2 regions of the Streptomyces sp. NPDC014801 genome follow, and region 2 is predicted to be linked to the other one. Evidence: riboswitches for the same ligand, from Rfam matches in the RefSeq annotation. Region 2 holds a riboswitch; the other holds the start of a gene.
What was found. Region 2 has a riboswitch for cobalamin ahead of ACF1AL_RS25170 (ribonucleoside-diphosphate reductase subunit alpha). Riboswitches for the same ligand answer to the same signal wherever they lie in the genome.
Positions count from the first base shown of each region.

Region 1 (4,470 bases), on a different contig from region 2:
GCCGCCCGGCAGCGCTCCTCGGCCATCGCGCGCACCCGCGAGTTCGCAGCGACACCGCCGACCACGACCAGGGTGTCCGCGCCGCGCTCGGTGCAGGCCGCGACGGCCTTGCGGGTCAGGACGTCCGCGACCGCCTCCTGCAGCGAGGCCGCCCCGTCGGCCACCGGCAGCACCCCACCCGTGTGCGCTTCGGCCCAGCGCGCGGCCGCGGTCTTCAGGCCGGAGAAGGAGAAGTCGTAGGAGCCGGACAGCGGACGCGGGAAGGGGACAGCGCGCGGATCCCCCGCGCGCGCTGCCCGGTCGATGGCCGGACCGCCCGGGTACGGCAGTCCGAACACCCGCGCCACCTTGTCGAAGCACTCCCCGGCCGCGTCGTCGAGGGTGTCGCCGAGGTGGGTGATCGGATCACGGGCCAGATCGCGGACCAGCAGCAGGGAGGTGTGGCCGCCGGAGACGATCAGCACCATGCAGGGTTCGGGCAGCGGTCCGTGCTCCAGGGTGTCGGCGGCGACGTGTCCGGCCAGGTGGTGCACGCCGTACAGCGGGACGCCGAGGGCGTACGCGATGCCCTTGGCGCCGGCCAGCCCCACCTGGAGCGCGCCCGAGAGACCCGGTCCGGTGGTGACGGCGACGGCGCCGATGTCCGACAGGCGCACCCCCGCCTCGTCGAGGGCCTGCCGGATGACCGGGCGCAGGGCGTGCACGTGCGCCCGGGCGGCGATCTCGGGCACGACACCGCCGTAGCGGGCGTGCTCGTCCATGCTCGACGCCACCACGTGGGCCAGCAGCCGGCCGTCCTGTACGAGGCCCGCGCCGGTCTCGTCGCAGGACGACTCGATGCCCAGCACGATCGGAGAACCCATCGCCGACCCTTCCTGCATGTCATAGGTTGTTGCAAGTAGTGTGCAATAAGTCCTCGGCGGATGTGTACCCGGGCGAGGAGCTGCAGGCCAACGACCCGTAAAGTGCGTCTGCGTCGTCCACCGAACACCGAGGTACCGAGCAGTGACCGCCGCCCGCCCCACCCCGCCAACCGCCGTGAGCCGCCGCGCCTTCGCCTCCCTGCGGCTCGGCGCGGTGCCAGGGCTCCCGGACGAGGCGTACGAGCACGACGGGCAGCTCACCAAGCGGCATGTGCGGGCCGCCACGCTCGGCGCCCTCGCCCCCGCCCCCGGTGAGCTGCTGTGGGACATCGGCGGCGGCTCCGGTTCGATCGCCATCGAGTGGATGCGCACCCACCCCTCCTGCGTGGCGGTCACCGTCGAGCGCGACCCCGTCCGCGCCGAACGCATCACCCGTAACGCCGACCGTCTCGGCGTGCCGGGCCTGCAGGTCGTCACCGGCGCCGCGCCCGCCGCCCTGGCCGAACTCCCGCCGCCCAACGCGGTGTTCGTCGGCGGTGGACTCACCGCACCCGGACTGCTCCAGGCGTGCTGGGACGCCCTGCCGGCCGGTGGCCGGCTCGTCGCCAACACCGTGACGCTGGAGTCCGAGGCCCTGCTGGCCGACGCCTACCGTCGCCACGGTGGCGAGCTGGTGCGGCTCGCGGTGGCGCATGCCGTGCCCGTGGGCGGCTTCACCGGCTGGCGGCAGGCCATGCCGGTCACCCAGTGGGCCGTACAGAAGAGCGACAACCCCTCACCAGGAGCTGACAGATGACCGTGTACTTCATCGGCGCCGGCCCCGGCGCCGCCGACCTGATCACGGTGCGCGGCGCGCGGAGGCTCGCCTCCTGCCAGGTCTGCCTGTATGCGGGCAGCCTGGTGCCGCGCGAGCTGCTGGCTGAGTGCCCGCCGGGTGCACGCCTGGTGGACACCGCCCAGCTCACCCTGGACGAGATCACCGCCGAGCTGGTCCGCGCGCACGAGGAGGGGCACGACGTCGCCCGCCTGCACTCCGGGGACCCGTCGGTGTTCAGTGCGGTCGCCGAGCAGATGCGTCGCCTGGACGCGGCCGGTGTGCCCGATGAGGTCGTGCCGGGTGTGCCGGCCTTCGCCGCCGCGGCCGCCTCCCTCAAACGGGAGCTGACCGTGCCGACCGTCGGGCAGACGGTCATCCTGACCCGGGTGGCGAACCGGGCCACCGCGATGCCCGAGGGCGAGGACCTGGCCACGCTGGGCCGCAGCGGCGCGCTGATCGTGCTGCACCTGGCCGCCAAGTACGTCGACCGAGTGGTCGAGGAGCTGCTGCCGCACTACGGCGCCGACTGCCCTGCCGCCGTGGTCGCCTACGCCTCCCGCCCCGACGAGCTGATCATCCGCGGCACGCTCGACGAGATCGCCCACAAGGTGAAGGAGTCCGGTGTGCTGCGGACGGCTGTGATCATGGTGGGGCGGACACTGGGGGCGGAGCAGTTCCGCGACAGTCACCTGTACTCGCCCGAACGCGAGCGTCATCTGTGCTGAACGCCACGCCGGAGCCCGTTTGTTAGGCTCCCCTCGCCTCCCGTGGGGGAAGTCCGGTGAGAGTCCGGCGCTGACCCGCAACGGTGTGCACGGCACCGCAACCGGTGGCCGCCGTGTGAGCCCGATCGCCTGCGGAGGCGCATCGACCCGTTGACTGCTCGCCGTGGACTGCGAGAGGGGCCGCCGTACGGCAGGGTAGGGCTGTACGGGCTGCTTCTGCGCGACGTCCAGCAGGCGGCCCGTGTGAAGGACGGCCTCCCGTGCGTCGAAGAACGGCTCCCAGCCGCACAGCCGTGCTGCCGCTCAGCCTGGCTCTGGCAGTGCTGCTCCTGCTCTCCCTCGTCGGCGGGGTGGGGCTCGGTGCCGCCGGCGTCGGCTGGAGCGAGGTGCTGCGTTTCCTGTGGGCCGGACTCACCGGCCAGACGCTGCCCACAGGTGACGCGGCGTCATACACCATCGTCTGGGAGATCCGGCTGCCGCGGGTCCTGCTCGGCGCCGTGACCGGAGCGGGCCTCGCAACCGTCGGGGTGGCCGTGCAGGCCATGGTGCGCAACGCGCTGGCCGACCCCTTCGTCCTCGGCATCTCCTCAGGCGCGGCGGTGGGCGCCAACGCCGTCATCCTCCTCGGCGCCTTCGCCGGGCTCGGCGTATGGGCGCTGTCCGCCTCTGCATTCGCCTCCGCACTCGCGGCCATGGCGCTGGTGTACGCCGTGGCCCGCTCACCGCGGGGCCTGACGCCGCTGCGCCTCATCCTGACCGGCACGGCACTGGCGTACGGCTTCGAGGCCGTCACCACGGTCATGGTGTTCGGCGCGGCACGGGGTGAGGCGGCCCGGTCGGCGATGATGTGGCTGCTGGGCAGCCTGGGCGGCGCCACCTGGGCCCAACTGCCGCTCGCCGCCGTCACAGTGGCGGCAGGGTGGGGCTGGCTGCGGTGGCGGGCCGAGGCGCTCAACGCGCTCGCCATGGGCGACGAGACCGCGGCCGCGCTCGGCGTCGTGCCGGACCGGCTGCGCCGGGAGCTGTTCCTCGTCACCGCGGCCGTCACGGGCACGGTCGTCGCGGTCAGCGGGGCCATCGGGTTCGTCGGGCTGATGGTGCCGCACGTCGTGCGGATGCTGGTCGGCGCCGACCACCGCCGCGCGCTGGCCATCGCCCCGCTCGCCGGTGCCGTGCTGCTGGTGTGGGCGGACGTGCTGTCCCGGCTGCTGTTCGCCCCCGCCGAACTGCCGGTCGGAGTGATCACCGCGGTGGTCGGCGTTCCCGCGTTCCTGCTGCTGATGCGGCGGGGCGCTTATGCGTTCGGAGGACGCTGAGCATGCGACTCGACATCGACGACATGACGATCGAAGCGGCCGGAACGCGCCTGGTCGAGCATATCGACCTCACCGTGGGCAGCGGGGCATTCGCCGGACTCGTCGGCCCCAACGGCAGCGGCAAGTCGACCCTGCTGCGCTCCCTCTACCGGGCGCTGCGGCCGGCCGGGGGAGTGGTGCGGCTGGACGGGGACGATCTGCACGCCATGGACGCGCGGGCCGCGGCCCGGGTGCTGGCCGCCCTGCCCCAGGAGTCCTCGGCCGAGTTCGACTTCACCGTCGCCGAGGTGGTCGCCATGGGCCGGCTGCCGCACCAAGGCCGCACGGCCGCCTCCGACCGGGAAATCTGCACACGGGCGATGGAACGCACCGGCGTCGCCCACCTGGCCGGACGCAGCTTCCTCGCCTTGTCCGGCGGAGAGAAGCAACGGGTGCTCATCGCCCGGGCCCTGGCCCAGCAGCCGAGGGTTGTGGTCCTCGACGAACCCACCAACCATCTCGACATCGCCCACCAGCTGGAGGTGCTGTCCCTGGTCCGCGACAGCGGCCTGACCGTGCTGGCCGCTCTGCACGATCTCAACCTGGCGGCAGCCCACTGCGACGTCCTGTACGTCCTCGACGGCGGCCGGATCGTTGCCTCCGGGCCGCCCCAGGACGTCCTCGAACCCGCGCTGCTCGCGAAGGTGTTCGGTGTCCGGGCCCACACCGTCCGGCACCCCGAAACCGACGCCGTCCAGCTCTTGTTCGAC
Region 1 is NZ_JBIBXG010000024.1:25,940-30,409, reverse strand. It holds gene tsaD (tRNA (adenosine(37)-N6)-threonylcarbamoyltransferase complex transferase subunit TsaD) at 1-863, opposite strand, end outside; partial or broken gene cbiT (precorrin-6Y C5,15-methyltransferase (decarboxylating) subunit CbiT) at 1,060-1,659, shown strand; gene cobM (precorrin-4 C(11)-methyltransferase) at 1,656-2,405, shown strand; cobalamin riboswitch at 2,422-2,557, shown strand; gene ACF1AL_RS38360 (FecCD family ABC transporter permease) at 2,666-3,721, shown strand; gene ACF1AL_RS38355 (ABC transporter ATP-binding protein) at 3,724-4,470, shown strand, end outside.
Region 1: another riboswitch for cobalamin. It lies ahead of ACF1AL_RS38360 (FecCD family ABC transporter permease); the one in region 2 lies ahead of ACF1AL_RS25170 (ribonucleoside-diphosphate reductase subunit alpha).

Region 2 (4,470 bases):
GGTCGGCGGAGGCCTCGTACGCGGCGAGCATGATCCGCTCGGCGATCCGGGTGGACAGCGCCTTCGCCTCGGGGGAGTCGAACGGCAGGCGCAGCTTGAAGAAGACGTCCTGCAGCCCCATCGCGCCCAGGCCCACCGGGCGCCACTGGGCGTTGGAGCGGCCCGCCTGCTCGGTCGGGTAGAAGTTGATGTCGACGACCCGGTCGAGGAAGGTGACCGCGGTGCGGACGGCGCCGTCCAGCCGCGCCCAGTCGATGTCGCCGGCCGCCGCGTCGACGAAGGCGCCGAGGTTCACCGACCCCAGGTTGCACACCGCCGTCTCGCCGTCGTCGGTGACCTCCAGGATCTCCGTGCACAGGTTGGAGGAGTGCACGACGTGGCCCGGGAGCGCGGTCTGGTTGGCGGTGCGGTTGGCGGCGTCCTTGAAGGTCATCCAGCCGTTGCCGGTCTGCGCGAGGGTGCGCATCATCCGGCCGTACAGCTCGCGCGCCGGGATCGTCTTCCGCGCCAGGCCCGCCTGCTCCGCCTTGCGGTAGGCGGCGTCGAACTCCTCGCCCCACAGGTCGACCAGCTCCGGCACGTCGGCCGGGGAGAACAGCGACCACATCTCGTCGGCGTTCACCCGGCGCATGAACTCGTCCGGGATCCAGTGCGCGAGGTTCAGGTTGTGGGTGCGGCGGGCGTCCTCACCGGTGTTGTCCCGCAGCTCCAGGAACTCCTCGATGTCCGAGTGCCAGGTCTCCAGGTACACCGCGGCCGCGCCCTTGCGCCGCCCGCCCTGGTTCACGGCGGCGACGGAGGCGTCCAGGGTCTTCAGGAACGGCACGATGCCGTTGGAGTGCCCGTTGGTGCCCCGGATCAGCGAACCGCGGCTGCGGATGCGGGAGAACGACAGCCCGATGCCGCCGGCGTGCTTGGAGAGCCGGGCGACCTGGTGGTAGCGCTCGTAGAGGGAGTCCAGTTCGTCCCGCGGGGAGTCCAGGAGATAGCAGGACGACATCTGCGGGTGCCGGGTGCCGGAGTTGAACAGGGTGGGGGAGGAGGGCAGGTAGTCCAGGCGGCTCATGAGCCCGTAGAGCGCGGCGACTTCGTCGACCGCCCGGGCCGTGTCGTCCTCGGCCAGCCCGCTCGCCACCCGCAGCAGGAAGTGCTGGGGCGTCTCGACGACCTTGCGGGTGATCGGGTGCCGCAGGAGGTAGCGGCTGTACAGCGTGCGCAGGCCGAAGTAGCCGAAGCGGTCGTCGGCGCCGGTGTCGATCAGCGCGTCGAGCCGCCCGGCGTGCAGGCGCACGAAGTCGGCGGTCCGGTCGGCGATGAGACCCTCGCGGTGGCCCACGGCCACGGAGTCGGTGAAGGACGTCACGCCCTGCGAGGCGGCTTCCGCGCGGATGGCGAGGGTGAGCAGGCGGGCGGCGAGCCGGGAGTAGGCCGGGTCCTCGGAGATGAGTCCGGCGGCGGCCTCGGTGGCCAGTTCCCGCAGTTCCGCCTCGTCGGCGTGCGCCGACCGGCCGCGCAGCGCCGCGGCGGCGACCCGGCCGGGGTCGGTGTCGGGGAGGTCGGCGGTCAGCTCGGTCAGGGTCCGCAGCAGCGCGGCACCGGGACCGTCGGTGAGCGATGCGCCGGCTGAAGCCGGATCGGCGGGCGCGATGGTCACGTGGGGCTCTCCCTCGCTCGGCACGGGGCCTCGGCGAGGGCAGGGGGCAGCACACGAGCGCACGGGGCGCCGCGTCCACCGGCCCATTCCGCGAGGCCCGGACGTCAGGGCACACCGGCCGGGTGGCCGGGTGCACTGTCGGCAGGTCCTCGGACTGACTCCTGGGCACGGCGTTTCCGGGCGGGGCCGGGGAACGGACATGCACAAGTACACCGTTGCGGGACAGTTCCGGATTCGCACCGGATTCCCCTGCGGCGACAGCGAGCATGAGCATACATCTAGTGCCGGGCTGTCGCGTCACCCCCAGATGTTGTGTCCCGGTGGTGTCACAGCGTCAGCTCGTAGGTGAGCAGCATGATGTCGTCCAGCTCGGGCAGGGGGTTCCAGTCCCGCTCGGGCGTGCGGACGAAGCCCAGGCGTTCGTAGATGCGGTGGGCGGCGCGCATGGTCCGCTGGGTCGACAGCACGATGGCCGTGCAGCCCTCGACCGCCCGGGCGCGCTCGACGCAGGCCCGCACCAGCGCCTCGCCGGTGCCCCGGCCGCGCGCCTCGTGGGCCACCGCGAGCATCCGTATCTCGGCCTCGCCGGGGCGGGCGATGTCGGCCATGGGGCCGCCGGCCGGGACGAAGGTGACGCCGCCGAGGACCGTGCCGCTGTCGTCGGCGGCGACCAGCACCTGGGCCGCGGCGGCGCGCCGGGCGACGTCGCGCAGCTCGTCGAGGTAGGTGTCGCTCTCGCCGAAGTCGAGCAGCCCGTCGTGGAGATAGGCCCGGGCGGTGATCTCCCCGAGCACGGCGTACTCGGCGGGGTCGGCCGGGCGGATCCGGATGTCCATGGGGTGAGTGTGCCGCACGGGTACGACAACGGGCCGCCGGATTTCCCGGCGGCCCGTGTGCGCGGACCGGACGGTGACCGGAGCGCGGGTGCGCGGACCGGTCAGTGACCGGCGCCCGCCGTGGCCGGCGGCAACTCGACCTGGACGCCCGGGTCGCCGGCGTCGGCCGTGTAGTCCTCCGGCCGGGTCTCGTCCGTGCCCTCGGGCGCCTTCAGGGCCTTCAGGACGAAGGTCAGCACGACCGTCACGACCACGTTGAGGACGAACGCCGTCAGGCCGATGTAGCCGATCTCGCCGATGCCGGGGATCTCCTTGGCGGAGCCGCCGAAGTGCTTCTGGCTCGGGTTGGTCGGCGAGGGCACGCCGTAGGCCACCAGCGTGCCGTAGACCATGCCGACCGCCCAGCCCGCCAGCAGCGCCCAGCGGTGGAACCACCGCGTGAACAGGCCGCCCACCAGGGCCGGGAAGGTCTGCAGGATCCAGATGCCGCCGAGCAGCTGGAAGTTGATGGCGACCGTCTTGTCCATGGTCAGGACGAAGACCAGCGCGCCGACCTTCACCAGCAGGGACACCAGCTTGGAGACCTTGGTCTCCTGCTCGGGCGTCGCGTCCGGCTTGATGAAGTCCTTGTAGATGTTGCGCGTGAACAGGTTCGCCGCCGCGATCGACATGATCGCCGCCGGGACCAGCGCCCCGATGCCGATCGCCGCGAAGGCGATGCCCGCGAACCAGTCCGGGAACATGGTCTCGAACAGCTGCGGGATGGCCAGCTGGCCGTTCTGCACCTTGATCCCGGCCGCGATCGCCATGAAGCCGAGCAGCGCGAGCAGGCCCAGCATCAGCGAGTACAGCGGCAGGATCGTGGTGTTGCGGCGGATCACCTCACGGCTCTTGGAGGAGAGCGTCGCGGTGATCGAGTGCGGGTACATGAACAGCGCGAGCGCGGAGCCCAGCGCCAGCGTGGCGTAGGTCCACTGCTGTGCCTCGCCCGAGGCCAGCGCGCCCCGCGGCTTGCCCGTGGTCGGGTTGACCTGGCTGAACGCGTCGCCCGCCTTGGCGAAGATGTCGTCGAAACCGCCCAGCTTGATCGGGATGTAGATGATCGCCACCGCGATGACGAGGTAGATCAGCGCGTCCTTCACGAACGCGATCAGCGCGGGGGCCCGCAGACCCGACGAGTACGTGTACGCCGCCAGCACGCCGAACGCGATCAGCAGCGGCAGGTCCTTGACGAACCAGTTGGTGTTCTCGCCGCCGCCGACGCCCATCACGTCCAGCACGGCCTGGATGCCGACGAGCTGGAGCGCGATGTACGGCATCGTCGCCAGGATGCCGGTGACGGCCACGGCCAGCGACAGTCCCTTGGACCCGAAGCGGCCGCGCACGAAGTCCGACGTCGTCACATACCCGTGCTTGTGCGACACCGACCACAGCCGGGGCAGGAAGGTGAAGATCAGCGGGTAGACGAGGATCGTGTACGGCACCGCGAAGAAGCCGGACGCGCCCGCCGCGTAGATCGCCGCCGGCACCGCGACGAAGGTGTACGCCGTGTACAGGTCGCCGCCGAGCAGGAACCACGTGATCCAGGTGCCGAACGACCGTCCGCCCAGGCCCCATTCGTCGAGGCTGTGCTCGTTCTCGGCCTTGCGCCAGCGGGCCGCCAGGAAGCCCATGACGGTCACGAGCAGGAAGAAGAAGATGAAGACGCCGAGTGCGACGCCGTTCACGCCGTCCTTCACTTGTCCGCACCGCCCTTCTGGGACGCGCGGGCGCGCTGGTCACGCTGCCACAGCTTGTAAGCGATCATCGTCAGTGCCGTGGAGATGAGCACCCACAGCATCTGGTACCAGTAGAAGAACGGGATCCCGATGAAGGCCGGGTCCACCTTGGCGTAACTACCGACCCACAGCATCGCCACGAAGGGCGCGACAAGGCAGAGGGCGATGACGACGCGCACGGGCGTCACCACCGCCGGTCTGG
Region 2 is NZ_JBIBXG010000010.1:292,586-297,055, forward strand. It holds gene ACF1AL_RS25170 (ribonucleoside-diphosphate reductase subunit alpha) at 1-1,654, opposite strand, end outside; cobalamin riboswitch at 1,777-1,935, opposite strand; gene ACF1AL_RS25175 (GNAT family N-acetyltransferase) at 1,981-2,490, opposite strand; gene mctP (monocarboxylate uptake permease MctP) at 2,592-4,229, opposite strand; gene ACF1AL_RS25185 (DUF3311 domain-containing protein) at 4,226-4,470, opposite strand, start outside.